DNA from 4 places in the Streptomyces sp. NPDC050085 genome. Region 2 is predicted to be linked to each of the others. Evidence: riboswitches for the same ligand, from Rfam matches in the RefSeq annotation. Region 2 holds a riboswitch; each other region holds the start of a gene.

Region 1 (7,165 bases), on a different contig from region 2:
CGTGGAGACGCCGGTGACTCCGGTGACTCCCCCGCCCCTGCGGTGCAGCCGGGACAGGAGGGCGATGCCGATGGCGCCCGATTGGGCGAACAGGCCGATGCGGCCGGGGCGCGGCATCTCGGGGGCGAGCGAGGCGTTGAGCCGTACTTCTGGTGAGGTGTTGACCACCCCGAACGCGTTCGGCCCGACGATGCGCATCCCGTAGGTGCGGGCCTGGCGCACCAGTTCGCGCTGGCGCTCGCGGCCCTCGGACCCGCTCTCGGCGTATCCGGCGGAGACGACGACCAGTCCCTGTACGCCGCGCTCCCCGCACTCGGCGACGACCTCGGGCACCTTCGGCGCGGGCACGGCGACGACGGCCAGGTCGACGGGCTCGGCCGGGTCGATGTCGCGCACGGAGCGGTGCGCCGGGACGCCGTCGAGCTCGGTCAGGTCCTCGGGGAAGGACTGGTTCACGGCATACAGGCGGCCTGTGAAACCCGCGTCCTTCACGTTGTGGAGAACGCTGCGGCCCACCCCGCCGGGCGTACGCCCGGCACCGATCACGGCGACCGAGCCCGGCGCGAGGATGCGGTGCACGGAACGGGCCTCGGCGCGCTGCTCGCGGGCGCGCTGCACCGCGAGGGACGCCTCGGTGGGCTCCAGGTCGAACTCCAGGCGGACCACGCCGTCCTCGAAGCTGCGCTTCTGGGTGTACCCGGCGTCCGTGAACACCTTGATCATCTTGGTGTTGGCGGGCAGTACCTCGGCGGCGAACCGGCGGATGTCGCGCTCCCGGGCGACGGCCGCGATGTGCTCCAGGAGTGCGGATGCGACGCCGCGCCCCTGGTGGGCGTCCTGCACGAGGAAGGCGACCTCGGCCTCGTCGGCGGGCGCGGAGGCGGGCCTGCCTTGGGGGTCGATACGGTCGTAGCGGACGGTCGCGATGAACTCGCCGCCGATGGTGGCGGCGAGCCCGACCCGGTCGACGTAGTCGTGATGGGTGAAGCGGTGGACGTCCTTGTCGGACAGACGCGGGTAGGGCGCGAAGAAGCGGTAGTACTTCGACTCGTCCGAGACCTGCTCGTAGAAGCTGGTCAGGCGCTCGGCGTCCTCGGTGGTGATGGGCCTGATCCGCGCGGTGCCGCCGTCGCGCAGCACCACGTCGGCCTCCCAGTGGGCGGGGTAGGCGTGCCGGTCCGACGGGGTCTCCATGCCGCAAGAGTAGGGCGGGCCTCTGACAAGTGGGGCCAAGCCGGCGCTCGTCGTACGGGTCGCGGCCCGCGCGCGTGGGAGGCAGGCTAAGGAAGGCCGAAGGGCAGTGCGCGCAGGGGACCCGGGTCCGCGTCGAGCACGCTCCCCGGTGTGTGAGAATGGTCTAGACAACCGTGAGTCACCTGAAGGGCAGCATCACATGGCTGAGCGCCGCGTCAACGTCGGCTGGGCCGAGGGCCTCCACGCCCGCCCCGCCTCCATCTTCGTCCGCGCGGCCACGGCGGCCGGCGTCCCGATGACGATCGCCAAGGCTGGCGGCAACCCCGTCAACGCCGCCTCCATGCTCGCCGTGCTCGGTCTCGGCGCCCAGGGCGGCGAGGAGGTCGTCCTGGCCTCCGACGCCGAGGGTGCGGACGCCGCTCTCGACCGTCTGGCGAAGCTGGTCGCCGAGGGGCTCGAGGAGCTTCCCGAGACCGTCTGATCTCCACGGCGATCTCCGCCGGCACGACGGAGCCGCGCGTTTCCCTTCGGGGGCGCGCGGCTCCGTCGTTCTCGCTTTCAAGCACGTTCAGTCGCGTTCGGACGCATTCACGCGCGCCAGGATCACGCGGTACCGAATTCCGGAACCGCGCCCTTCGCATAACTCGATACATAACTCGATCAGGGCAGCGAAAAATATCGCGCGACCTATTCGACAAATATCGCACTTCTTTGTATACGGCGCGCCTGTTAATGCTGAAGTCCCGCCGTGTTTACGACATGTTGCGAAGTCCTCACACGCTCACCCGCGCGCGCGAGGCGCAGTCGATGGGCGCTCGAGGCGCGCTCGGTGTGCAGCGCGGTCAGGGCGCGGGCGCGCTCGGCGTCCCCGCGCGCCACCGCGTCGACGATGGCGCCGTGCTCGGCCCATGACTCGGCCGGCTGCGCCGGGGTCTCCACCGCGTACATCCATGCGATCTTGTGGCGCAGCTGGGTCAGCAGGGTGATCAGGCCGGGGCTGCCGGAGGCCTGGGCGAGCGTCTCGTGGAACCAGGTGCCCAGGGAGCGCAGGTCCTCGCTCTGACCACGCCTGGAGCGCTCCTGGCCCAGCCTGACCAGGCCACGCAGGACCTTGAGATGGGCCTCTGTCCGGCGCTGGGCGGCACGCGCCGCACCCAGCGGCTCGAGCAGCATGCGGATCTCCAGGAGGTCGACGGCCTCCTGCTCGGTGGGCTCGGCCACGCACGCGCCCGCGTGCCTGCGCGTGACGACGAAGCCCTCCGCCTCCAGGGTGCGCAGCGCCTCGCGGACCGGCACGCGCGAGACACCGTAGCGACGCGCGAGCAGTTCCTCGGTGAGCCTGCTGCCGCGCTCGTAGACACCCGCGACGATGTCGTCGCGGATCGCTGTGCATACCGAGTGCGCGGGAATGCGCATGACCCGACCTCCGCCTTAATCCCCGCGAAACGCGGTCGATTGACGCCCGTGCACGCGCGATGAGCACTCGTCCGGCGCGCTTGCCCAATGACTCTATTCCACCGCACTTGAATTTCCGACGGCAGGCCGAAATTCAGGGATATTTTTTGGACAGGGAAGGCCTGCGCGAAGGTCTGTGCGCGCGAAGCACGCGAAAGCCCCGACTCGGATCGAGCCGGGGCTTTCGTGAGGTGCGTGGTGCCGCTGGGGCAGCCGGCGTCAGACGCTCACACCGTGCGAGCGGAGATACGCGATGGGGTCGATGTCCGAGCCGTAGTCGGGGCTCGTGCGGGCCTCGAAGTGGAGGTGCGGGCCCGTCACGTTGCCGGTGGCGCCGGAGAGGGCTATCTGCTGGCCGGGCGTGACGCTCTGGCCGACGGAGACAGCGATGGACGACAGGTGCCCGTACTGGGTGTACGTACCGTCGTTCATCTTGATCACGATGTTGTTGCCGTAGGCGCCGCCCCAGCCGGCCTCGACGACCGTGCCGGACCCGACGGCGTGCACGGAGGTGCCGCTCGCCGCGTGGAAGTCGATGCCGGTGTGGCTGCCGGAGGACCAGAGCGAACCGCCGGTCTTGTAACCGGTCGACACGTACGAGTTGGAGATCGGGGCCACGAACGAGTTGAGGCGCTTGCGCTCGGCCTCGCGGGCGGCGCGCTCCTTGGCCTCGCGCTCCTTCTTGGCCTTCGCCTCGGCCTTGCGCTTGGCCTCCTCGGCCTTCTTCTTGGCCTCGGCCTCGGCCTTCTTCTTGGCAGCGGCCTCGTCGGCGGCCTTCTTCTGCGCGGTGGCCTGCGCGTCGATCTGGTCGGCCAGGGAGTCGCCGATGGCGATGGCCTGCGTCAGGCCGTTCTGCTCGGCGGCCGCGTGGTCGGCGGCGAGAGCGGGGGCGGCGAGGCCTCCGATGACACCGGTCGTGGTGAGCGCTGCGACACCCGCGACCTGCGCGGTGGTACGCGTGAGACGGCTCGGACGACGGTGCTTCCCGGTGGCACGGGTGAACGCCATGAAGGGGTTGATCCTTTCCTTCCCTCTCGCCTACCGGGTTAGCTGACGGGTTCGGAGCAGGAAGGTCTCCTACGGGCCCCCTCCCCTTACGGGAAGAGCGTCCGATTCACCCCAGGGACTGCGGTGGGTCCCCGGCTCCCCTGGCTCGCGCCGTGGGGGACTCGGCGATGACTGTCCGGTGTCGCGGACGCGGCACATAGGTGGCGGACAGCCGGACCGACGCTAAGCGGGACATCTTTCAATCAACAAACGGATCCCGGCTTTTGTTGTGCATGCCACAGAGCAGACAGGCAACCTCCGCCCCAATTCGGACATACGTGATCGATCGCCGATCAGAGACGGACGTGAGCGACGGCACGAGGCCCCGGTGGTCCGTGTGACCAACGGGGCCTCGTGCGGCATACGGACGCGGCGTAGGGATGCGGCCTACGGATGCGGCCTACAGAAGGGCGGTCAGCCCGCGACCACCGTCACCTCTCCGATGCCGAGGGCCTTCACCGGCTCCTCGATCTGCGCGGCGTCGCCCACCAGGATCGTGACCAGCCGGTCCACCGGGAAGGCGCTCACGACGGCCGCGGTGGCCTCCACGGTGCCCGTCTCGGCGAGCCGGCGGTACAGCTCCGCCTGGAAGTCGTCCGGCAGGTGCTGCTCGACCTGGTCGGCGAGAGTGCCCGCGACGTTGCCCGCGGTCTCGAACTTCAGCGGGGCCACACCCACCAAGTTCTGCACCGCCGTGTCCCGTTCGCCGTCCGTGAGGCCCTCCGCGGCCAGGGTGCGCAGGACCTTCCAGAGGTCGTCGAGCGCGGGCCCGGTGTTCGGGGTGTCCACGGAGCCGCTGATGGCGAGCATCGCCGCGCCCGTCCCGTCGGGGGCCGAGCGCAGCACCTGGGCGAAGGAGCGCACACCGTAGGTGTAGCCCTTCTCCTCGCGCAGCACCCGGTCCAGACGCGAGGTGAGAGTGCCGCCGAGGCAGTACGTGCCGAGGATCTGCGCGGCCCACACACGGTCGTGCTTGTCCGGCCCGATCCGGCCGATGAGCAGCTGCGTCTGCACCGCTCCGGGGCGGTCCACGATGACGATGCGGCCGGTGTCGTCGGCGGTGACCGGCGGCACCGGACGGGCCTCGGTCGTGTCCCCGGTCCACTCGCCGAGCGTGTCCGCGAGCAGGGCGTCCAGGTCGACGCCCGTCAGGTCACCCACCACTACAGCCGTAGCGGTGGCAGGGCGTACGTGCTTCTCGTAGAAGGCACGTACGGCCGCCGCGTCGATGGCGGTGACGGTCTCCTCGGTGCCCTGGCGCGGGCGCGACATGCGCGAGGTGGCCGGGAAGAGCTGCTTGGAGAGCTCCTTGGCGGCGCGGCGGGCCGGGTTGGCGCTCTCGTGCGGGATCTCGTCGAGCCGGTTGCGCACGAGCCGCTCGATCTCGCTGTCCGCGAAGGCCGGGGCGCGCAGGGCGTCGGCGAGCAGCGCGAGCGCCTTGGGCAGGCGGGAGACCGGCACCTCGAGGGAGACGCGGACGCCGGGGTGGTCGGCGTGCGCGTCCATCGTGGCGCCGCAGCGCTCCAGTTCGGCCGCGAACTCCTCGGCGGAGTGCTTGTCGGTGCCCTCGTTGAAGGCGCGCGCCATGATCGTGGCGACACCGTCGAGGCCGGCCGGCTCGGCGTCCAGCGGTGCGTCGAGGTTGATCTCGACGGCCACGACCTGCTGACCGGGGCGGTGGCAGCGCAGCACGGTCAGGCCGTTGGCGAGCGCGCCACGCTGCGGGGCGGGGAACGCCCACGGCTTGGCGGCGCCCGCCTGCGGCTGCGGGTGGAAGTCCATGGTCGCGAGCTGCTCGGTCACCGGCCCGCCTCCTCGTCGCTCTCGTCGCTCTCGTCTTCGGTCTCGGCGGGGGCCGTCGGTTCGTACACGAGGACCGCGCGGTTGTCGGGCCGCAGGCGCGCCTTGGCGACCTCCTGGACCTCCTCGGCGGTCACGTCCAGGACCCGCTGCACCGCGGTGAGGGCCAGCTGCGGGTCGCCGAACAGGACGGCGTAGCGGCACAGTTCGTCGGCGCGGCCGGCCACGGTGCCGAGCCGGTCGAGCCACTCGCGCTCCAACTGGGCCTGGGCGCGCTCCATCTCCTCGGGGCTCGGGCCCTCCTCGGCGAACCGGGCGAGCTCCTCGTCGACGGCGGCCTCGATGACCGGCACCTCGACGTCACCGGAGGTCTTCACGTCGAGCCAGCCCAGGGACGGCGCTCCGGACAGGCGCAGCAGCCCGAAACCGGCGGCCACGGCGGTGCGGTCGCGCCGTACGAGACGGTTGTACAGGCGCGAGGACTCGCCGCCGCCGAGCACCGTCAGGGCGAGGTCGGCGGCGTCGCACGCGCGCGTGCCGTCCTCGGGGAGCCGGTAGGCGGCCATCAGGGCGCGCGCCGGAACCTCTTCCTCCACGACCTCGCGCAGCTGCTCGCCGATGACCTCGGGCAGCGCACCGTCGCGCGGTGCCGGCTTGCCGTCGTGGGCCGCGATGGAGCCGAAGTACTTCTCGACCCAGGCGAGCGTCTGCTCGGGGTCGATGTCGCCCACCACGGAGAGCACCGCGTTGTTGGGCGCGTAGTAGGTACGGAAGAAGGAACGCGCGTCCTCAAGAGTGGCCGCGTCCAGGTCGGCCATGGAGCCGATCGGCGTGTGGTGGTACGGGTGGCCCTCCGGGTACATGAGGGCGGTCAGCTTCTCGAACGCGGTGCCGTAGGGGACGTTGTCGTAGCGCTGACGGCGCTCGTTCTTCACGACGTCCCGCTGGTTCTCCATCGACTCGTCGTCGAGGGCCGCGAGCAGGGAGCCCATGCGGTCGGCCTCCAGCCACAGCGCGAGCTCCAGCTGGTGGGCGGGCATGGTCTCGAAGTAGTTCGTGCGCTCGAAGCTCGTCGTCCCGTTGAGCGAGCCGCCCGCGCCCTGCACCAGCTCGAAGTGCCCGTTGCCGTGCACCTGTTTCGATCCCTGGAACATCAGGTGCTCGAAGAGGTGGGCCAGACCGGTACGCCCCTTGACCTCGTGGCGCGAACCGACGTCGTACCAGAGGCAGACCGCCGCGACCGGGGTCAGGTGATCCTCGGAGAGCACCACGCGCAGGCCGTTGGCCAGCCGGTGCTCGGTCGCTGTCAGGCCGCCGGAGCCGGCCTCGGCGGTGGCCGTGTGACCCATGGGCATGTACGTCCCCTCGATCTCGGAAGCTGCAGGAATCGCAGAACTGCTGCCAGTCCTGCCACTGTATGCAAGCGTGCTGACCCCTGGCGAAGTTCCCGCCCCGACTACGCCGTGAGCGAGCGGGCGGACCGTGCGCGCAGCCGCGAACGACCCGCTACGGACGGGTCGCGAGCAGCGTTGTCAGTGGGGCGGTCCACAATGGTCCGCGACAGATCCCGTTCATGTACCCGTTCATGTTGGTGAAGGAGCCGCAGCAGCGATGGCCCGCCGCAGCACGAAGACCCCGCCGCCCGACGATTTCGAGGAGAAGATCCTCG
Region 2 (7,165 bases):
CAGCGTGTTGAACCGCTTCACGGCGTTGGTCGACCGGGCCGCCATGCCGTACGCCTCGTCGACGCGGCGCAGCGCCTGGGCGAAGCTGATCTTCTCGCGCAGCGAAAGGGCGTCGATCATCGCTTCGGCGCGGTCGCCGATGCCGCGCTTCGGCACGTTCAGGATCCGGCGCAGGGGGACGGAGTCCTCCGGGTTGGACAGGACCCTCAAGTAGGCGAGGACGTCCCGGACTTCCTTGCGCTCGTAGAAGCGGACGCCGCCGACGACCTTGTAGGGCAGGCCGACGCGGATGAAGATCTCTTCGAAGACACGGGACTGCGCGTTCGTCCGGTAGAAGACGGCGACGTCGCCCGCCTTCGCGTCGCCCGCGTCGGTGAGCCGGTCGATCTCCTCGGCGACGAACTGCGCCTCGTCGTGCTCGGTGTCCGCGACGTAGCCGGTGATCTGCGCGCCCGCGCCCGCGTTCGTCCACAGGTTCTTGGGGCGGCGCGACTCGTTGCGCTCGATGACCGCGTTGGCCGCGGAGAGGATCGTCTGCGTGGAGCGGTAGTTCTGCTCGAGCAGGATCGTCGTCGCGTCCTTGTAGTCCTCCTCGAACTGGAGGATGTTGCGGATGGTGGCGCCGCGGAACGCGTAGATCGACTGGTCGGCGTCACCCACGACGCACAGCTCGGCCGGGTCCGCGCCCTCGCCCTCTGTCGGTCCCACCAGCTCCTTCACCAGCGCGTACTGCGCGTGGTTCGTGTCCTGGTACTCGTCGACGAGGACGTGGCGGAAGCGGCGGCGGTAGTGCTCGGCGACGTCGGGGAACGCGCGCAGCAGGTTCACCGTGGTCATGATCAGGTCGTCGAAGTCGAGCGCGTTGGCCTCGCGCAGCCGCGACTGGTACATCGCGTAGGCCTGGGCGAGGGTCTTCTCGAAACCGTCGGCCGCCGTACCGGCGAAGTCCTCCTCGTCGATCAGCTCGTTCTTCAGGTTCGAGATCTTGGCGCTGAAGGACTTCGGCGGGAACTTCTTCGGGTCGAGGTCCAGGTCACGGCAGACCAGGGCCATCAGGCGCTTGCTGTCCGCGGCGTCGTAGATCGAGAAGGACGACGTGAAGCCGAGCTTCTTCGACTCGCGGCGCAGGATGCGCACGCACGCGCTGTGGAAGGTCGACACCCACATCGCGTTGGCCCGCGGGCCGACGAGGGACTCGACGCGCTCCTTCATCTCGCCCGCGGCCTTGTTCGTGAACGTGATCGCGAGGATCTGGCCCGGGTGCACACCGCGCTCGGCGAGCAGGTACGCGATGCGGTGCGTGAGGACGCGGGTCTTGCCGGAGCCCGCGCCCGCGACGATGAGCAGCGGGGCACCACCGTGCACGACGGCCGCCCGCTGGTTCTCGTTCAGCCCGTCGAGCAGGGCCGCCGGGTCGATCACCGGGCGCGGGGCGCCGTCGCGGTAGTGGGCGTCCCTGGCCGGGGGCACGTCGAACTTCCCGCCGAACAGGTCGTCCGGGATCGGCTCCGGGGCACTGTCGTGCTCGGGCTCCTCGGGCGGCGGCGGGGGCTCCTGCGTACCGCTCTGGAGGCTGGCCAGGAAGTTGTCGTCAAAGAGGCTGCTCATCGCCTTACGAGTCTAGGCCGCCCCACTGACACCACGCCGCCACCTTCACAAGACCCGAAAGACCGGCAGGTCAGAACCCCGTGATCCGCCAGACCTGGCCGCCGGGGGACTTCTTGCCGCCCTCCATCACCGTCCCGTCACGGTCCGCGACCGACCAGGCGGAGACGTAGACGCTGCCGTCCCGGCGGTCGACGGCGACGCCCGCGGGGAACGGCACCTTCATGCTCGTACGCTTCCCCGTCCCGTGGTCGACCCTGGTGACGGCCCCGGCGAAGAGCTGGCTGACGTACAGGTCGCCGTGGCCGCCCACCGCGAGGCCGGTGATCGAGCCGAAGCCGGACGTCCAGCCGAGGATCCTGCCGCGGGGGCTGACCTTCCAGACGCGGGCGGTGGGCCTGGTGGCCTCGCCGTTCAGGTCGCCGACGTAGAGGTTGCCGTCGGGGCCGAGGGCGAGCGAGGTCGGGACCGCCTCGTGGCCGTTGTGGTTCGGGAAGACGGTGAACGGCTTCGCCTTTCCGTCGGGCGAGACGACGATCAGGTCGTTGCCCGCCGCGTCCGCGACGACGGTCCGCCCGTCGGGAAGCGCGAGGACCGCGTACGGGTTGGAGTCGACGCTCGCCCTGTGCGGGTTGTGCTTCAGCTCGACGGCCGCGATGTCGGCGGCGACCTGGTAGCGGCCCCAGTCGAGCCGGAGCAGTTTGCCGAGCGTGTTCCACGGCCTGCCCCTGGGCACCTGGTCGGGCGGCGCCCACGTCATGACGCCCCAGGCACGGCCGTCTCGCACGGAGACGCCGTCGAGGCCGGTCGCGAAGCCGCCGTCCTTCGTGGCGGCGGACGGCAGGCCCTCGACGAAGCGGAACCGTTTGCGCTGTCCGTCCTCCCAGTAGATCTTGGTGACCGCGGCCGACGTGCCGATGCAGGTGTCGCCCTCGGGTCCGCCGCCCGGCAGGCACTTCCTGCCGCCCCGGCCGGCCTCGGCGACGTACAGGCGTCCGTGGTCGACGGCGAGCTGGCGCGGGTTGTCGAGCCCGCGTGCGAGGACCTCGACGGCGGGCCCCGCGGGCGTTGCGGGCGTCGCGACGGCCGGGCCCGCGCTCAGTGCGACGCCGACCGCGACCGCGGCCCCGGCGGTGGCGGCGACGGCCCTGCGTCCCTGGCTGCTGACACTCATCTCCGTACCCCCTCAGTCCATGGGGGCAGGACCCTAGTAGGGACAAGTCGGCGGACTCCGTAACTCCGGGAAGACTCCGGGCAATCCACGGACAACTCGGCGCAGATCCTTCCGGATTGACCACGGGGAGCGAGGCCCGGCGCCAAGGTCACGAAAATGTATCGGGCATATCGAACATCAACCTTCACAGCAGCAACACGAGTTGGCTACGGTGCTGCTCGGGCAGCCCGTCCCCCCGCCCGCGAGCAACGCGGCGAGCGGGCAGCCCCCGCCGAGTCCCGTACGCCGTGAGGCAGGGAACCGGGGACCCAACCGACCTTGGGGTGAATCGGCTCAACAGCTCATGCAGACAGGGCAGTTGACCGTAGGGCAGCCTTCCGTACGCGAGTACCACCAGCCCGAACCCGACAGCTAACCCGGTAGGCGGACCACGGAAGGAGTCGCCTCTCTTGGCGTCGCACCGCAAGCCGCGCACCCGCTCCCGAATAACCGGCGGTCTTCGCACCACGCCCGCGGTCGGGATCACGACCGCGGCCCTCACCTCCGTCGCCCTGCTCTCGCAGACGGCACAGGCCGCGCCCGCGCAGCCGGACCGGCCGAGCCTGGAGGAGGTGCAGAAGAAGGTCGACACCCTGTACCGGCAGGCCGAGGTCGCCACGCAGAAGTACAACTCCGCCAAGGAGCAGACCACCGCCAAGAAGAAGCAGGTCGACAAGCTTCTCGACGACATCGCGCAGCGCACCGAGAAGATGAACGCGGCCCGCCAGGAGCTGGGCCGGTTCGCCGCCGAGCAGTACCGCACGGGCGGCGTCAGCGACACCGCGACGATGTTCCTCGCCGACAACCCCGAGGACTACTTCGCGCAGGACCAGCTGATGAACCGGATGACGTCCCGCCAGAAGAAGGCGGTCGACGACTTCCAGACGCAGGCGCGCACGACCGCGAAGAAGCGCACCGAGGCGCAGGAGAGCCTGGAGCAGCTCTCCACGTCGCAGACCGAGCTGAAGACCTCGAAGCAGAGCGTGCAGACGAAGCTCTCCGACGCGCGCGAGCTGCTGTCGAAGCTGACGGCCGAGGAGAAGGCGCGGCTCGCGAAGATCGCGCAGGCCAAGGAGGAGGCGGCCCGCAAGAAGGCCGCCGAGCTGGCCCGGCAGCAGAAGGCCGCGGAGGAGAAGAAGCGCCAGGAGGCCGAGCAGGCGAAGAAGGACGAGGAGTCCTCCGGCTCATCGGGTTCGTCCGGCTCGTCCGGCTCGTCCGACGGCTCCGGTTCCTCGGACTCCTCCGGCTACGCCGCCAAGGCCGCGAAGGCGCTCGCGTTCGCCAAGTCCCAGGAGGGCAAGCCGTACGTGTGGGGTGCCACGGGCCCCGACTCCTACGACTGCTCGGGCCTGACGCAGGCCGCGTGGAAGGCCGCCGGCATCTCGCTGCCGCGCACCACCTGGGACCAGGTGGAGGTCGGCACGACGGTTCCCCTCTCCGACATCCAGCCGGGCGACCTGGTGTTCTTCTACGACGACATCAGCCACGTCGGCCTGTACCTCGGCGACGGCATGATGATCCACGCGCCGAAGCCGGGGGCGTACGTGCGCGAGGAGTCCATCTACTACGACGGCACGGCGTCGATCCACAGCGTGGTGCGCCCGGCCTGACCGGCCCTAGGGAAGCGGTGCGAGTCCCGGTATCGCCCTGCGGTACCGGGCCACCGCCGCCCACGACGCCTCGGGTTCCACCGCGAGCTTGGCGCGTGCGGTGGTGAGGAGGTCCACGGCGTCCGGACCCGCCGCGCGCAGCCGTGCGAGGTGCGGGGCGACGTCGGCGGTGTCGGCGGTGTCGGCGGTGTCGCCCTCGACGAACGTACGGATCAAGGTGGCGCCCAGGGCGAGATAGGCACGGACCTGGCTGACGGTGTGCGCGCTCCGGTAGTCCTGCGGCGGGATCGTCGGCGCGTCCTGGATCAGCGCCTCCCAGTCGGCAGCCGTGACGGGGGCCTGCGAGGCGTCGGCGATCCACCGGGCCACGGCCGGTGCCTCGTCCCCGGCGAGAGAAGCGGCGAACCGGGTCTGCGCGGAGAGCACGGTGCGCGCGTCGTCCTGGATCAACTCGCTTGCCAGCGGCGCGAGTTCGGCCACGTCTCGCAAGGCGCGCGTGGTGGCGAGGCTCATCACGCCGCGCAGCAGGTCGCGCGGCAGTCCGCCCGAGAGGATCTGGCACAGCCACAGGTACGGCTCGGGCAGCCACACCCCGCGCAGTTCGAGCAGCGCACGCGCCTGGTCGACCCCGAGCGGGCGGACGGCGACCACGCGGTCGAAGGCGCTGTCGAAGGTGGTGCGCACGTCGAGGACGCTGCGGCCGAAGGCGGTGAGGGCGTCCTCGGACACCGCGACGAGGAAGTGGCAGCCCCTGATCCCGAAGATCACCTTCAGGTCGTTGAGGAATCGCTCGGCCTCCTGGGCGTCGCCCAGCTTGTCGAGTTCGTCGATGCCGATGACGACGCGGCCACCGAGCGGGCGCCGTTCGAGAGCGACGAGGTCGAGCAACGAGCGGAACCGGGCGACCAGTTCGGGGTAGGCGAGCACCTGCTCCGTGTGCTGGACCTGGGCACCCTCGGCCAGCTGCAGGCCGCCGGGGACGGCGAGTTGGGCGGTGCGGCTGCGCAGCACGGTCAACTGGTAGTGCAGCATGCGCAGATGGCCCCGGGCCGCGGCATCGGCCCGACCCTCCGCATACCGGTGGCCGCGTGTCGCCGAACGGCGCGAGACCACGCGCGCCCAGCCGAAGCCGACGGCCACCAGGAGCAGCCCGCCCGCGAGCCACAGCCAGCGCGGGCTCACCGTCCAGATCCGGCCGAGGACGTCGCTGAGGTCGGGCCAGAGCCCGGCGCAGAACGCGATGACACCGCCCGCCACCACCGCAAGGGCCGCACCCGCACGCTGCAGCCGGACCGCACGCTGCCCCGGCTCGGGCCCCGGCCTGCCGTCCGCGCCGCTGTCCGCACCGGTGACCTTGCGGCACACCTCGGCGAAGAGGTGGATGAGGAACTCCCTGGGGTCGTACGAGGTCGGGGCGGGTACGAGCACAAGGAGGTCCTCTGCGGCGCGGCCGGCGTCCGGCGCGCAGAACCGCTGCATCAGGCTGCTCTTCCCGGCGCCGCGCGCCCCGCTCACTCCGATGCTGGCGCTCTCCAACTCCCGTAGCAGATAAGCGGTCTGCTCGGCCGCGTCGGTGGCGAGGATCTGGTCGAAGCCGCGCGTGCCGGTCAGCCGGGAGGGGTCGATGCCGGGGAAGGTGAGCGTGCCCGCGTCCCGGTCGGCGCGCAGCCGGTCGCGCAGGAACGGCATGACGCCGTCGCGGGCCACCGTGTTCAGCCAGTCGCGGCGGGCCTGCAGCGCGGCCGCCCGGTAGCGGGAGCGGGGCGGGCGGATCTCGGGCCAGCGGGCGGGGTCCTGGGAGGCGAGGTCGTCGTGGAGGTCCGCGTAGGGGCGGGCGTTGATCCAGGCCAAGAGGGCGACGATGCCGACAGCGGCGGATACGAGGGGGACGGGAGCGAGCCGGGTCGACGCGCCGTCGATGAGGCCGAGAGCGGCGGTCCCCGAGATCGCGGCGAGGACCAGTCCTGCGGGCAGGCGCAGTCGGGTGGCCCACCTGCCGGCGGACCCGGAACCGTCCATCACCCACCCGAAGCTCGTGGCCATCCCGACGGCGACCACGGCGAGCGCGGGCAACTCGTCCCAGACGCTCACGGCCTGGTGCGCCCCCGGAATCCTGGCCCCGAGGCTGCCGAGCCCTGCGGTCACGGCGGCCCACAACAGGAAGCGGTAGAGGTAGGTGAACAGCGGTCGGGTCCACCAGGGTTGACGTACGGCGGCCGTCAGGTCGCGGTGCGCCCGGCGGAAGCGCTCGTAGTGAGCGGCAGCGGCCTGGGCGATGGTCGGCAGTTCCTCGTCCAGCGCGCTCCGGGCGAGGTCCGCCACCCGCTCACGCGCGCGGACGTGCCGCTGCGGGTCGCCGCCCGCCGCGTACCCGATGTGCGCGACGGACTCGGGGAGGTCGAGGACCTCGTCCCTGATCTCGTCGCCGTGCCGCTCCAGCGCGGCCCGGTGCGGGGTGTCGGAGCCGACGCGCTCGGCGAGCGTCACCCGGATCAGATCGTGCCGGAAGGCGTAGCAGCCGGACCCGTATCCCTCGGCCGGGGTCAACAGGCCTTCCCGCACTGCCTCTTCGAGGAACCCGGGCAGGCGAGGGGGGAGTTTGTCCTCCATGCTCAGGGAGAAGTACGCGAGGCGGAAGCGACCCGCACAGGTGCCGAGCAGCAGCACGCCCAGGAAGAAGGGGAGCACGATCATGGCGGTCGTGACGGCAGCCGTCCACGGATCCGATCCCTTCTCC
Region 3 (7,165 bases), on a different contig from region 2:
CGCCACCAGGACCTTCTGGCCGCGCGCCGAGTCCAGGTGGGCACCGGCCTTGTCGGCGCGGACGCTGTCGACCGCGACACCCGGACGGTACTTGCCGGTCAGGAACCCGGAGGCGAGCCCGAAGTAGGGGGCGGCGCCGAGCCCGGCGCGCGAGGCGATGTCCTGCCGCGCGCCCTCGTAGGTGTCCCTGGACACGAGGTTGTAGTGCGGCTGGATGGCGACGTAACGGGCGAGGCCCTCGCGGTCGGAGAAGTCGAGGGACTCCTGCAGCCGCTCGGGCGAGATGTTGGAGACGGCGATGTCGCGCACCTTGCCCGCCTTCACGAGCTCGTCGAGCGCGCCGATGATCTCCTCGACCGGGATGGTCTCGTCGTCGTCGAAGTGCGTGTAGTAGAGGTCGATGTAGTCGGTGTCCAGGCGCTTGAGGGAGGCGTCGGCCGCGGCCTTGATGTTGTCGCCGCGCAGGCCGAGGAAGTCGGGGTGGCGGCCGACCTTGGTCGCGATGACCACGTCGTCGCGGTTGCCGCGCGCCTTGACCCACTTGCCGATGATGGTCTCGGACTCGCCGCCCTGGTTCCCGGGCGCCCAGGCCGAGTACGAGTCGGCGGTGTCGATGAAGTTGCCCCCGCCGGCGGTGTACGCGTCGAGCACCGCGAACGACGCGGCCTCGTCGGCGCTGAAGCCGAAGACGTTGCCACCGAGGCAGAGCGGGAAGACCTCGAGGTCGGAGGAGCCGAGCTTGCGAAGAGAAGTCATGTGACAGCTCAACGCCCGTACAGAATGCGGTATTCCGTAGACACGGCCGCAGACACAGCCGCAGACACAGCCGTAGACACCGCACGCCGCACAGACACCGCACGCCGTACGGGCGCACGGCGGAACCGGCAGCCCTGACGTCGGGGGGTTGCCGTCAGGACCGCCGGTTGTTCGGGGAGCCGGTGGCTCAGGGAGTGAGGCCCTTGCCGCGCAGCCACGCCGCCGGGTCGACACCGGTGGCGTCGCCGCCGGGGTGGACCTCCAGGTGCAGGTGCGGCCCGGTGACGTTGCCGGTGGCGCCCACGCGGCCGATGACGTCGCCGGTGTTGACCTTCTGGCCGACGCTGACGTTGATCGACGACTGGTGGCAGAACCACAGCTCGGTGCCGTCGTCGAGGGTGATGATCGTGCGGTAGCCGTACGCGTTCGCGTAGCCGGCCTCGGTGACGGTGCCGGAGTGGATCGCGTAGATCGGCGTACCGGTGGGGGCCGCGAAGTCGAGGCCCGTGTGGTAACCGGAAGCCCACATGGAGCCGGGCTGTCCGAAGGTGCCGGTGACCGTGTACGAGGCGACGGGAAGCTTGTAGCTCTTGGCCAGTTGGGCGAGGCGCTCGGCCTCGGCCTTCTTCTTGGCCGCTTCCTCCGCCGCCTTCTTCTCGGCAGCGGCCTTCTTCTCCGCGACGGCCTGCTTGGCGGCGGCTTCCGCCGCGGCCTTCTTGGCTGCGGCCTCCTGGGCCACGGCCTGCGCCTTGGCGTCGGCGGCGTCCTGCTGCGTCTCGGCCTGCTGCATGATGCGGGCCCGCAGCGCCTCGCCGGCGTCCGACTGCCCGTTGCCCACGGTGGTGAGCGGGGCGGCGGATGCGGCGGAGGACGAGGAGCCCGATTCGTCGGAGTCGGATATCAGTGCACCGACACCGGGCAGGGACTTCGCGTCGGGCAGCGAGTCCTTGACCGAGGAGAGGTCGGGCATCGATATGTGGACCGGGGGCTTGCCGCCCTGCGCGGTGGCGATGCCGCCCGCGCCGACGGCGGCGATCACGCCGACGCCGAGGACCGTGGAGCTGCGCGCGAGTCCGCCGCGCTGCCGGGAAACGCGGTGCCTGCCGCGGACGGGACGGACGGATTCCTCGGTGGGATTCCACTCCTCCCAGCTCTCCTGCTCGACACCGAATTCGCTGTCGGTGGAGCCGTGCAAGAACTCGGGGGCAGGACGGTTCGACGCCACGAAGGCGCTCTCCTTTCCTTCCTTCTCGCCTACCGGGTTAGCTGACGGGTTCGGAGCAGGAAGGTCTCCTACGGACGTGAAGTACCGCCCGATTCACCCCATGTTGGTGGTTCCCCGGCTCCCTTGCGGGATTAGGCGCGTGCGCACGGAGCCATCTCTTGTGACGGCTGGGACGACCGCGCTGCGTTATCGAACGTTAATAGACAGCAGACAGTAATTCCAAGCCGTTCCCACTGATCGTTCACGTCTTTGGCCAGGACTTAAGCCATCAAGACCGGGCAGAACGGGTCCACTTGACCGACACTCCGAACACGTCTCATTTCTGACGATGCGTCAATTGTTATGCGGAGAGTTACGGCCGGCGTACGGCGAGCAGCGCCATGTCGTCCGTGGCGCCGCCCCCGGTGTGCAGGCGCACCTCCTCGGCCAGCGCCGCGAGGAGTTCATCGGGCCCGGGGAAGAGCCGCCCCGAGAGCCGGGCCACGGGATCGTAGAAGGCGCCCTGCGCGTCCCGCGCCTCGGACAGCCCGTCGGTGTAGAGCAGCAGCGTCGCCCCCGCGGGGAACGGGGCCTCGGTGGCCCGGTCCGGCCAGGCGCCGAGCTCGCCCATGCCGAGCGGCAGCGCGGCCTCCTCCGGCCTGACCATGCTGACCGTGCCGTCGTCGAGCAGCACGATCGGTTCGGGGTGGCCGCGGTTGAGGACGCGTACGAGGTCGAAGCCGTGCGGGATCTCGGCGAGCACCGCGGTCGTGAACCCCTCGAAGTCGTCGATGCCGCGCCGCCGGGTGCCCTCCCTGGCCAGGGCCCGCTCGAGGCGCTGGGCGACCGCCTCCAGGCTGCCCTCCTGCTCGGCGGCCTCCCGGAACGCGCCGATCACGACGGCCACCGCGGCGACCGCGCCCATCCCCTTTCCCCGTACGTCGCCGACGACGACGCGTACGCCGTGCGGGGTGTCCTGCACGGCGTACAGATCACCGCCGATGAACGCGCCGGCCTGGGCCGCCTCGTAGCGCGCCGCGACGTTCAGCCCGCCGATCCGTCCGGCCGGTTCGGGCAGCACCGCGAACTGGGCGGCCTCCGCGATCTGCCGCGCGGAGGCGAGCTGTTCGTCGCTGCGGCGCACGATCCGGTTGATGAAACAGGCCAGGACGCACACCGTGGCCACGGTGACCATCTCGGTGATGTTGTCCGAGTGGAAGGCGTGGCTGAAGCGCAGATGGACGGCGACGATCGCCCCGATCGAGCAGACCCCGGCGAGGATCGTGCTACCCAGCGAGAAGAACGGGGCGGCGGCGAGGGGCGCCGCGCTGAACAGGGGGGCACCGGAGAACCCGGACGGGGTGAAGTACTCGTAGGCCGCGCCGCCGATGATCAGCAGTGCGGGCAGGAGGCGCAGGAAGGCACGGGTGCGGGTGGTGTCCGCGCCGTTTCTGTGCCGCCCTCCTCGCTGCCCCACCTGTGTTCTCCCTGCCGTCCGGCGCCCTGTGCCAAGGGTTCCCGGAGTAGGGGGTGGAGGCGAGCAGTGCTGGCCCATACGGATGACCGGGCGACCGGATGACCGGGCGACGGCGCGACGGGGCGACCGACCGACCGGGGCACCGGAAAACGAACCGAGGCCGGAATCTCGAAAGATTCCGGCCTCGGCCTTCAGTAGCGGGGACAGGATTTGAACCTGCGACCTCTGGGTTATGAGCCCAGCGAGCTACCGAGCTGCTCCACCCCGCGTCGGTGAACCCAACAGTACGCCATCAGGGCGACGGAACGCGAATCGCTTGTCAGGGGCCTACGCGGCGGTCGCGTGCGTCAGCGTCTCCCACGCCACGAACAGGTCGTCCGTCCCCTCCGGCCGCTGCTTCTGCGTGAGCTTCCGCGTCTGGGGCATCTCCATCTTCAGCCGCCCCTGGAGGTGGCTGAGCCCGACCTCCGTGTCGGGGCCCATGTCGCGCTGCACCTTCCCGCCGCACAGCCAGGACGGGGCCTTCGCGCCCAGCTGGTACTTGGAGTGGAACTCGAGCGCGGCCGCGAGCCGGTCCTTCACCTCGCCGTACAGGTCGAGACCCTGGTGCCAGGCGGTCTCGGCCATGTGGGAGGTCGCGGCGAGGGAGTAGCTGGCGTGCTTGAAGTTGCGGCAGGTCTCCTGGGACAGGCCGTCCTTGAAGGTCTTCTGCCCGAACCAGTACCGCTGCAGCTCCGCCGGGGTGTCGATGTCGCTGCCCTCCGGCTTCACCGGCAGCGGCCCGTCGGAGGAGAGGTAGAAGTAGGCGGGCACGCGGGAGCGGAAGTGGTGCACGGCCTTGTCGAAGGCGGCCTGGTCGTTGAGGTAGACGGCGGCGCTCATCGTCGCGTCGGCCATGACGAGGTCCCAGTTGCCGTTGAAGTCGGCGGACCCCGGCTCCACGACCGGCAGGTACACGTCGCGCAGCATCCGCTGGAACTTCAGCTCCTCGCCGTCCGGCCAGCCGTCGTACGTGTACTGCATCAGCTCGGCGGCCTTCGCCCAGGACGTCGCGGCCCAGGCGGTCTGCAGCCCGGCGTTGCCCTCGGTGTGCCGCTTCACCGTGCCCGACCAGGCGTCCATGATCTGTACGGCCTTGTCGGCGTGGGCCTTCTTGCCGGTGACGTTCCAGAGCAGGGCCTGCGTGTAGGCGGCGATGGCGTCCTCGCGCTCCTCCACGCAGCCCTGTCCCGGGCGGGTGTCGGGCGGGCACTCCACGGTGGCGTACGGCTTGGCCTTGTAGTCGAGATCGGCGTACTTGCTCCCGCTCATCTCCTTGTACGCCGACAGCCACGGCTCTTCCTTGCGTGCGACGTGGTCGCGCGCGGCCGTCAGCTGGGCCTTGCCGACCAGGACCCCGGGGTGCGCGAAGGCGGCGCCCGAGGGGCGGGGGTCGGGACGGGCCGCGACCTCGGCCGCCGCGTCACCGCCGTCCCCGGAGGAGCCGCATGCCGTGGTGACCGTCATCAGTACGGCCGTCAGAGCAGCCGTCAGAACGACTGTCACTAGGGGGACATGAGTCCCCGGCAGAACGCGTCGCGTCCTCGGGCCCGCTGCCATGCAACACCTCCGGTTCGGTCATTGGCAGCCTGACCCGTGCGGGCGCGGGACGCAGGATCTGTTGAGCCGGTCGGGAGCGGGCGGTTCGTCAAGATTGTCCCAAGCGGGGTCAGTTCGGGGGGCGCGGGGCGGCGCGGGGTCGCCGGATCACGGGGTCACGGGGTCACGAGTTCGCGGGGTCGCCGGATCACGGGGCACGAGTTCGCGGGGTTATGGGTCACGGGTCATGGGTCACGGGTCGCGGGGCGCCAGGGCGCGGGGTCACAGCCCCCACAGACCTCACAGGGCCCCTAGATCCCACAGACCCTTACAAGCCCCACAGACCTCACAGGCCCCACAGGCCCTTGGCCACCGCGACCGCCCCGCCCATGACCGCGAGGCCGAGCACCATCCGGCGCACCCCGCGGTCCGGAACCCGGCCGGCGAGGCACCGGCCGGCCAGTGCCCCGGCGGCGAGCGCCGAGCCCGCCACGGCCCAGGCGCGCGGGGTCAGGTCCGGCAGTCCGCCGGCCGCGACCGACACGACGTTCACCACGACGCCGTAGAACTGGGCGTTCGGCACGAACTCCCGCATCGACCAGCCCGCGTTCACCCCGTACAGCGACATGGGCGGTCCGCCGACCCCGGCCGCCGCGTTCATGAAGCCGCCCGCGCCCCCGGCCGCGAGGGCCCCGCCCGTGCCGCCGAGTGCGGGCAGCCGCAGCCCGCGGGCCACGAGTCCCACGGCCAGGCACACGAGGAGCCCGAGCACGACCATCAGGACGGGTTCGGGCAGCCGGGCGCGGGCCCAAGTGCCGACGGGCACGGTGCACACGGACGCCGCGACGAACGGCAGCATGGCCCGCAACCGCACCCGGCCCCAGCCGCCCACCAGACCCGCACAACTCACCAGACCCGCCCCGCAGTTGGCGAGCAGCACCCCGTCGGCCGGTCCGATGAGCAGCACCAGGGCGGGCACCGCGACCAGCGCGAAGCCCATCCCGGTCAGCCATTGCACGCATCCGGCGACCGCCACGATGCAAGCCAGGGCCACGTCGTTCATCGCGGGAGGGTACGGCGATCACGCGACGCCGGGGAACCCCTGCGCCGCCCCGGTCTGGGCGACGAGCGCGGTCGATGCACGGATGGCCGACACCTGTTGCAGACCGTAGCGGCCGATCACAGAGTGTTGTCCAGGGTCGACCCGTTCCACACCCCTCCACCGAAAGGGTCACCGAAATGCAGCACCACAGGACCGCCCTCGCCGTCGTCGGCGCCGCACTCACAGGCGCCATGGCGCTCGGCATCGTGGCCCCCGCCGTCGCGGCGGCCACCCCCGCGACGACCTCGACGGTCTCCGCCCGCGCCCTGACGCCCGCCGACGAGCGGGCGTACGAGGACGCACTGCGCGCCGTGCTCACCACGGCCGACGCCCTGGTCGCCGAGACCGGGGAGGGCACCGCCGTCGACACCGCCGCGTACGACGAGGCGTTCGACCGTGCCTTCGCCGCGGCTCCGCAGCCCGACGACAACCCGCTCCTCGACAAGGCCATGGACGGCCTGAAGGTGCAGGTCGACGCGCTGGCCAAGGCGGCGGGCTCGGGTGACATCGTGAAGATCGGCGTCGCCGTGAGCGGTGTCGTGGGCGCGGCCCAGAACGTCCTGACCTCCGGCGGCCTCGTCGCGTCCATCGACGCGTTCCTGAAGCCGCTCAGTCTCGACAACCTGCCGGGCGCGGGCAAGAAGCCCCTGGACCTCCCCAAGTTCCCGATCCCGAGCATCCCGGGCCTGAGCTGACCGGGACCGCCTGACGGGACCGCCTGACCTGCCCCGCGCCGCACGACAGTCCGGTGCGGGGCGGGTCACGCATGGGTCCGGACGTGCGGATGTTCCGGAACGAAGAAGCGCCCGAGCCGACCGAAGCCGACCCGAGCGCTGCTCGTAGACCCTGTGGGACTCGAACCCACAACCAATGGATTAAAAGTCCACTGCTCTGCCAATTGAGCTAAGGGTCCACGCGCCGGCCGGGGCCGACGCACCCCCGAGCATAGCCGGACGGGGCCGGGAGGCCGATCGGGTATCGGCATCCCGTGGGCTTCGGGGTCAGCGCATGAACCACTTCCTGGCCGACACCGCCCACCACGCCCCCG
Region 4 (7,165 bases), on a different contig from region 2:
GAGTTCACCTGCCCCGACCCGACGGCGACGGCCCTGCGCCTGACCGCCCTGCTCGACGGCCTGGCCGTGCAGATGACGGCGTACGAGGGCGGCGTGTCCCGGGCCCGTACGCAGGAGTGGGTGGACGAGGCACTGGCACGCGAACTGGGCCTGGACCGGGCCGAGTTGACACGGACCGGGAGCTAGCCCCGGTCCCCTCGCACCACGTCCCCCGCTCCCTCTTCCGCCTCGAAGCGCGCCCCGACCTTCCGCAGGAACGCCGTCCAGCGCTCCACGAACCCCGGGTCGTCCGGCGCGAAGCCCGTCACCATGCGGGTGATCTGCGGAAGCAGCCGGGGGTAGCTGGCGACGGCGAAGCCGAGCAGGCGCAGCAGTTCCGGGTCGAGGTCTGCGGGCAGCCGGCCCGCGCTCTGCCGGCGGCGCACCTCCTCGACCTGGGCGCGCAGCGCGGGCACCCGCTCCGCTTCGTGCGGCACCGTTCCGTCGGCGTGGGCGAGCGCCTCGCGCTGGAGGTACGCCAGCCAGGCGGCGTCCTCGGCCAGGGCCCCGTAGTGGTAGGCGAGGAAGTCGCCGAAGCCCTCGGGGGCCTCCTCGACGCGGCGCAGTCTGCGCTCGCGCACGTGCCGCAGGACGTCGGCGAAGAGCCGGTCGCCGATCCGTCCGCCGCTGGCCAGGAACATCGAGTACGCGAAGCCGCTCGCCCACCCGGGCAGTCGCTCCACCAGGGCGTTCGACGCCTCTCCGACCGGCGCGGGGAAGCGGGCGATGCACACCGCGCCGAGCAGCAGCAGGGCCGCGCACACCGGCAGCACGACCGCGAAGGCGTGGGCCGAGTCGGCACCCGTGCGGCCGTCGCCGAGGACGGTGAAGAAGAGCAGGCCGCCGAGTGCGACGCCCAGCACATTGCCCGTCTGGAGCGTGGTGGTGACCACGCCCGCCCCTGAACCGGCGTCGCGTGGCGGCACCCCGGCGATGATCGTGCCGACGAGCGGGCTCATCGCACACCCCTGCCCGAGCCCGGTGACCAGCAACATCGGCGCCAGCTGCCAGGGTTGGAGGTCCGCCCCCGCCGCGGCGACGGTCGCCGCGGCCCCGAGCAGGCCGAGCGCGGCGGTGACCATGCCGAACGTCAGGACGTGCTTGCCGAGCAGCGGCACGATCCGGGGCGCGGCCAGCGAGGTGAGGAAGAAGCCGACGGCGCCGGGCGTGAAGGTGAGCGCGGAGCGCAGCGGCGAGTAGCCGAGCCCGGTCTGCAGGTGGACGGCGAGGGTGAGCAGATAGCCCGCGTACGCGGCCATGAACAGCGCCGCGGCGGGTACCCCGAGCGCGAAGCCGCGGTTGCGGAAGAGCTCCATCCGCACCAGCGGTTGCCCACCCGCCGCGGCGACCTTGCGCTCGTACGTGACGAACGCCCACCCCACGGGCAGCGCCGCGACGAGCGCCACGTCCAGCCAGAGCGGCCAGCCCAGATCGCGGCCCTCGAGGAGCGGTACGGAGAGCAGCAGCAGGAACGCCACGCCGAGCCCGACGCCGCCGCGGTCGATCGTGGTGTCCTCGGCGGGTTGGTCGGCGGGCAGCACGCGCAGGGCGGCCAGCGCGGCGAGCACACCGAGGGGCACGTTGACGAGGAAGACCGAGCGCCAGCCGAGCCCGAACGGATCGAGCGCGAGCAGCGAGCCCCCGACCAACTGGCCCGCGATGGACGCGATCCCGATGACCGCACCGAAGGTGCCGAGCGCCCGCCCGCGTCGCTCCCCGTCGTACGTGGTCTGAATGATGGCGAGCACCTGCGGGTAGAGCAGCGCGCCACCGATGCCCTGCAACGCCCGTGCGGCGACGAGGACTTCGACGTTCGCGGCCGCCCCGCACAGTGCGGAGGCGGCCGCGAACACGAGCAGCCCGGCGATGAACATCCGTTTGCGGCCCAGCAGATCACCGAGCCGCCCGCCGGTCACGAGCAGACAGGCGTACGTGATCGTGTACGCGGAGATGACCAGCTCCACGCCGCCGTAGCCGGTGTGCAGATCGGTACGGATGGCGGGCACCGCGACGTTGACGATCGCCACGTCGAGGATGGCCATGAACGTACCGACGAGGACGGTGGCCAGGATCAGGCCGGGACGTGGCTGCCTGGGCATGACGGGCTCCCCCGGGACGGTCGTGCGCAGCTCGGACGCGTCACACAAACATCAACTGCCCTGCGCTCCAAGGTTCCTGACGAACACTTGGACCAATCCTGACCGCCCGTTCACCCTCCCGTGCACCCGCCCGCGTGGCGTCAGTTCAGCTCGTAGACCGCCGTCACGCTCACCTCGTCCTCGATCTCGCCGGGCGCCACCGGCACCTTCGCCGCGGACTCGTCGAAGGCGACGGCGGGCATCGCCACCGGGCGCGGGCGGCCGCTCGCGCCCTCGTCCAGCGAGACCAGCCGGCCGAGCTTGCGCCCGCTCAACTCGGCGTACTGGACGGCCTTTTCGTGTGCGTCGGCGTGCGCGGCCGCCCGGGCGTCGGCGCGCAGCCGGCTCGGGTCGGCGACGTCGAAGACAACCGCGTTGACCCGGCCCGCGTCACCGGTGGCGTCCACGATGGCCTGGATGACGGCGCCGGTCTTCTTCAGCGCGCGGACCTTCACGGAGAATCCCTGCGCGGCCTGGTACCCGGTGAGCTTCGGGGCGGCGCCCGGCTCGGGTCCGGTCTCGTACACGGCGGACAGGGACAGGCTCTCGGTGCGGACGTCGCGGTCGGCGACACCCGCCTTGTGCACGGCGGCAAGCAGTGCGTCGGCGGCGCGGCTCTGCGCGGCCAGGGCCTCCTTCGCGGTGCCGCCCTTGACCTCGACGCCCGCCGTCACGGTCGCCATGTCGGGCGCCGCACTGGCCAGCCCCTCCCCGGTCACGGTCAGGGTCGTGGGCCTGGGCGCCACGGCGCTCGCCGCGGGCGGTGCCCCCTGCGCGGCGACGGCGGGAACCGCGGGCAGTCCGACGGCGAGCAGGGCCACGGCGAGCGCGGCGCAGTGGCGGGTGCGTACAGACATGGGATCGGGGTCCTTCCCGGTCGGGCCCGCCGGACGGCGGGCAGCCGACATCCCAGCACCCGCGCACACCCGGCCCGCGCACGCCACTCCGCCCGGTCACCTCACCGGCGGGACAGGACCCCTCTCACGAGGACCCGTCCCAGGAAGACCCCTGTCAGGAGGCGGACTCCAGGTGCGCCTTGATGGTGTGCGGGTCCAGGAACCCCTTCGCCTCCACCCGGTCGCCGGAGGACTCGCCGCGCAGCCGCCGCCCGATCCACGGCACGAGGAACTCCCGCGCCCAGTGGATGTCGTCGCGCCGCACCTCCAAGGTGCCGCGCGGCGGCAGCGGCGGCCAGGCCTGCTCCGGATCGGCGGGCACCTCGAGGCCGAGCGCCTGACCTGCGCGCAGGGCGACCCGGGTGTGCCCCTCGGCCGACAGGTGCAGCCGGTCCTCGTCCCAGGCCCGGCGGTCCTGGATGGACTTGAGGGACCACAGGTCGAGCACGGGGCAGTCGTACCGGTCGGCGATCGCGCGCACGTGCATGTTGTACGTGGCGATCTTGCCGCGCAGATGCTTGAGGACGGCCACGTCCCGGGTGTCGAAGCCGGTCGCGACCATGACGGTCCCCACAGCCTCGGAGAGCCGGGCCACGGCCTTCTCGAAGCGCTCGGCCACGTCGTCCGGGTCGGTGCCGGGCCGGATGATGTCGTTCCCGCCGGCGACCAGCGTCACCAGGTCGGGGGCGAGGTCGATCGCCCGCGGGACCTGGTCCTCGACGATCTGGTCGATGAGCTTGCCGCGCACGGCGAGGTTCGCGTACTGGAAGGTGTCCTCGGGCACGCGGTCGTCCAGGAGGACGGCGAGCCGGTCGGCCCACCCCACGAAGTTCCCGTCCGGCCCAGGGTCCCCGACGCCTTCGGTGAAGCTGTCCCCCACCGCCGCGTAGGACCGAATCGTGCCGCCGCTGAGTGATCTCGATTCGTTTGCCACGACCACACATCTTTCACCCTCGGATGTGACCTACGCGATCGTAGGGAGGGGTTGACGGGTGGTGAGAAAACCCACTCGGCACCCGGGGAATATCCCCGGGTGCCGAGTGGATCGCGCGTGGAGCGGCCTCGCGGACCGGCCGGTCGGGCAGACCGGTCGGACGGGCAGACCGGTCGGACGGGACCGTCAGACGGAGACGCCGTGCGAGCGCAGGTACGCCAGCGGGTCGACGTCCGAGCCGTAGCTCGGCGAGGTGCGGATCTCGAAGTGCAGGTGCGGGCCCGTGACGTTGCCGGTCGCACCGGACAGGCCGATCTGCTGGCCCGCGGTCACGGTCTGCCCGGCGGAGACGCCGAGGGACGACATGTGGGCGTACTGGGAGTAGTAGCCGTCGGCGTGCTTGATGACGACCTCGTTGCCGTACGCGCCGTCCCAGCCGGCCGAGACGACGGTGCCGGCGCCGACGGCCTTGATGCCGGTGCCCGTGGGCACGACGAAGTCGGTGCCGGTGTGGTAGCCGCTGGACCACATGGAGCCGGACTGGTGGTAGGCGGTGCCCTCGGTGCCGTCGACCGGCTTCACGAAGTCGGCGGTGGTGGTGGCGCTCGCCGTCGTGGCCGTGGTGGCGGAGCCCTTGGCGGCCGCGCCGTCCAGCGTGAGCTTCATGCCCGGCTTGATGAGCTCGGCGTTCGCACCGACCACGCTCTTGTTGGCCGCGTACAGCTTCTTCCAGCCGCCGTCGACGTCCTGCGCCTTGGCGATCTTCGAGAGCGTGTCACCGGCCTTGACCGTGTACGTCTTCGCGGTGGTGTCGGCCGTGGCCGCGTGGGCGCCGGTGGCACCGATCAGCGGCAGGGCGAGCGCGGCGCCACCGGCCGAGGCGACGGCGGCGGCACGGGTGAAGCGGCGGGACGTGGAACGGCGGTGCTTTCCCTTGGCGGGCATGGCGGATTTCCTCTCCGTCGCCTACGAGGTGAGCTGTCGGGTTCGGACTGGAGATGTCCGGCCGGGCCCGGGGAACGGGCACGGCTTCACCCCTAGCCGCATGGGGAATTCCCGGGCGGCGTACTGCCTGTGGGTCCCCCGCTCCTGCCGTCACGGGTCGTGGTTCGGAAATCCGGATCGGTGGCAGGACTAGGCGTTCCGACCGGAGTGATTGGCGACCGTAAGGCAGTGGGAATGACGGCGACAAGCGGCGAATTCACCCGCGGTGCCACTTTCTTGATCGTCTGAGAGTTCCCTGTGTCACCCTGCGTCGACGGCCCTGCTTTACCGGTGCCTTACCTGCGGGAATTTCCGGGAGGGAAATCCGGGACGGCAACCACGGACCGTCACGGTTATGAGCCTGCTCACGCGCCGTCTCTCAACCCCCCGTGAATTAGGGACAGTTAGCCAAGAACGGATCAATTCGGACAGATCGTTGCCCTGGGAACCCATGTCGTATCGTCAGGAACGCGCGGCGGGCGATTCACGCCCGCGACCCGACCGGGAGGAGCCCCCGTGACGCAGCACGCCCCGTCCACCGAGCCCGAGCTGAGCGGAGTGCGCAACTTCCGGGACGTGGGCGGCCTCCCCACCGTGGACGGCCGGCGCGTGCGCCCGGGCGTGCTCTACCGCAGCGGTCACCTGGCGCACGCCACGGACGAGGACGCGGCGTTCCTGACCACGCTCGGCCTGCACACGATCTTCGACTTCCGCAACGCCGCCGACCAGCGGCTCGAGGGCGCCGACGTCGAGCTCCCCGGTGTGCGCAACGTGAACCTGCCGCTGTCCGACCCGGCGGACGGCGCCGGGTTCTGGGAGATGGTCCGCGAGGGCGACATAGAGCAGCTACGCACCCTGCTCGGCGAGGGCCGCGCCGCCGACCGCATGATCGGCTCGTACCGCACGATCGTCACGGAGCGCACCGCAGAGCACAGCCACGTCCTGCATGCGATGGCCGAGGACAGCACGCCGGCCCTGATGCACTGCGCGGCGGGCAAGGACCGCGCGGGCCTGTCGATCGCGGTGACGCTGCTCGCCGTGGGCGTGGAGCGCGACGCCATCGAGGCGGACTACCTGAAGTCCAACGAGAAGCACCGCCGCTACAAGGTCCGCCGCAGCGGCACCGCGGGCAGCGACGCCTACTCCCCCGAGATCATGGAGCTGCTCAGCCCCCTCTTCGACGCCCGCGCCACCTATCTGAACGCGGCGTTCGACACCATCGAGCAGACCTGGGGCAGCACGGACCGCTACCTCGAAGAGGGTCTGCGCCTCACCGCGGCCGAGCGCGACCGGCTCCGCGAGCGCCTGCTGGACTGAGCCCTGACCGGACCGGGCTCCTACTGGCCGCCGCCCAGCATGAAGAGCAGATAGATGAAGGCCGCGAGGGCATGCCCCGCGAAGACGTACACGAGGACCCGGATCCAGATGCCGCGGGGCAGCTTGTCCTCGATGTCGCGGTGTTCGCTCACGGTCAGACCTCCCGGATCTGGCCGGCCGCCGGGCCGAGGCACAGCGCGGCGGTCGGGCTCTGGAGAAGGGTGTGTACGAAGAGGAGCTCGGCCCCGCCCTCGTCCGCGGCCGCGAGCCGGTGCGGGGTGAGCGAGTCGAAGTGCGCGCTGTCCCCGGGGTCGAGCCGGTACGACGTGTCCCCGAGGCGCAGCCGCAGCCGCCCCTGAAGGACGTAGAGCCACTCCTCGCCGGGGTGGACCCGCACCATGTCGCCCTGCGACCCGTGCGGGATGTGGACGCGCAGCGCCTGCATCCCGCGCCCCGGGGCGCCGGCCTGGAAGTAGGTCCAGCCGCCGGCCTCGGTGGGCTCCATGGCGCGGGCGCGGACCACGGCGTCCCGGTCTGCGGGGGTCTCGCCGAGCAGTTCGGAGACCGTCGTACCGTAGGTACGAGCGAGCAGGAGCAGCATCGGCAGCGACGGCTGACGCTGACCGGTCTCCAGGCGGGACAGATGCGCCGGCGACAGGCCGGCGGAGCGGGCCGCCACCTCGAGCGTGAGGGCGGCGCGGCGGCGCAGGGCGCGCAGCTGGGGCGCGACGGCGGGCAGCTCCGGGGGCTCCGGGCTCTCCGCCGGGAGGGCAGGGCTCATGCTGACGATTCAGCCAGAGCCCTGCCTGTGCGGCAACTTTCTTGCCTCAGAGGCAAGGCGGGAAAGGCGCCTCCGA

The links. Region 2 has a riboswitch for cyclic di-AMP ahead of ACIBUY_RS19440 (NlpC/P60 family protein). Riboswitches for the same ligand answer to the same signal wherever they lie in the genome.
Region 1: another riboswitch for cyclic di-AMP. It lies ahead of ACIBUY_RS07860 (M23 family metallopeptidase); the one in region 2 lies ahead of ACIBUY_RS19440 (NlpC/P60 family protein).
Region 3: another riboswitch for cyclic di-AMP. It lies ahead of ACIBUY_RS16000 (M23 family metallopeptidase); the one in region 2 lies ahead of ACIBUY_RS19440 (NlpC/P60 family protein).
Region 4: another riboswitch for cyclic di-AMP. It lies ahead of ACIBUY_RS00845 (peptidoglycan DD-metalloendopeptidase family protein); the one in region 2 lies ahead of ACIBUY_RS19440 (NlpC/P60 family protein).

What each region holds. Positions count from the first base shown of each region.
Region 1 covers NZ_JBITJZ010000001.1:1,822,855-1,830,019, forward strand. Annotated here, with positions in the region: gene ACIBUY_RS07845 (GNAT family N-acetyltransferase) at 1-1,194, opposite strand, end outside; gene ACIBUY_RS07850 (HPr family phosphocarrier protein) at 1,394-1,675, shown strand; gene ACIBUY_RS07855 (GntR family transcriptional regulator) at 1,924-2,610, opposite strand; gene ACIBUY_RS07860 (M23 family metallopeptidase) at 2,869-3,657, opposite strand; cyclic di-AMP (ydaO/yuaA leader) riboswitch at 3,670-3,834, opposite strand; gene ACIBUY_RS07865 (pitrilysin family protein) at 4,111-5,478, opposite strand; gene ACIBUY_RS07870 (pitrilysin family protein) at 5,496-6,851, opposite strand; gene ACIBUY_RS07875 (DNA topoisomerase IV subunit A) at 7,108-7,165, shown strand, end outside.
Region 2 covers NZ_JBITJZ010000004.1:713,454-720,618, forward strand. Annotated here, with positions in the region: gene pcrA (DNA helicase PcrA) at 1-1,608, opposite strand, end outside; gene ACIBUY_RS19435 (ScyD/ScyE family protein) at 1,679-2,779, opposite strand; cyclic di-AMP (ydaO/yuaA leader) riboswitch at 3,039-3,221, shown strand; gene ACIBUY_RS19440 (NlpC/P60 family protein) at 3,229-4,428, shown strand; gene ACIBUY_RS19445 (NACHT domain-containing protein) at 4,435-7,165, opposite strand, start outside.
Region 3 covers NZ_JBITJZ010000003.1:766,754-773,918, reverse strand. Annotated here, with positions in the region: gene ACIBUY_RS16005 (aldo/keto reductase) at 1-756, opposite strand, end outside; gene ACIBUY_RS16000 (M23 family metallopeptidase) at 944-1,981, opposite strand; cyclic di-AMP (ydaO/yuaA leader) riboswitch at 1,993-2,129, opposite strand; gene ACIBUY_RS15995 (PP2C family protein-serine/threonine phosphatase) at 2,334-3,437, opposite strand; tRNA gene ACIBUY_RS15990 (tRNA-Met) at 3,633-3,706, opposite strand; gene ACIBUY_RS15985 (alginate lyase family protein) at 3,765-4,943, opposite strand; gene ACIBUY_RS15980 (TSUP family transporter) at 5,362-6,078, opposite strand; gene ACIBUY_RS15975 (hypothetical protein) at 6,255-6,812, shown strand; tRNA gene ACIBUY_RS15970 (tRNA-Lys) at 6,958-7,030, opposite strand; gene ACIBUY_RS15965 (amino acid permease) at 7,119-7,165, opposite strand, start outside.
Region 4 covers NZ_JBITJZ010000001.1:198,511-205,675, forward strand. Annotated here, with positions in the region: gene ACIBUY_RS00825 (TetR/AcrR family transcriptional regulator) at 1-186, shown strand, start outside; gene ACIBUY_RS00830 (MFS transporter) at 183-2,138, opposite strand; gene ACIBUY_RS00835 (SIMPL domain-containing protein) at 2,279-3,034, opposite strand; gene ACIBUY_RS00840 (SGNH/GDSL hydrolase family protein) at 3,189-4,007, opposite strand; gene ACIBUY_RS00845 (peptidoglycan DD-metalloendopeptidase family protein) at 4,194-4,952, opposite strand; cyclic di-AMP (ydaO/yuaA leader) riboswitch at 4,958-5,127, opposite strand; gene ACIBUY_RS00850 (tyrosine-protein phosphatase) at 5,508-6,308, shown strand; gene ACIBUY_RS00855 (DUF6126 family protein) at 6,329-6,460, opposite strand; gene ACIBUY_RS00860 (helix-turn-helix domain-containing protein) at 6,463-7,089, opposite strand.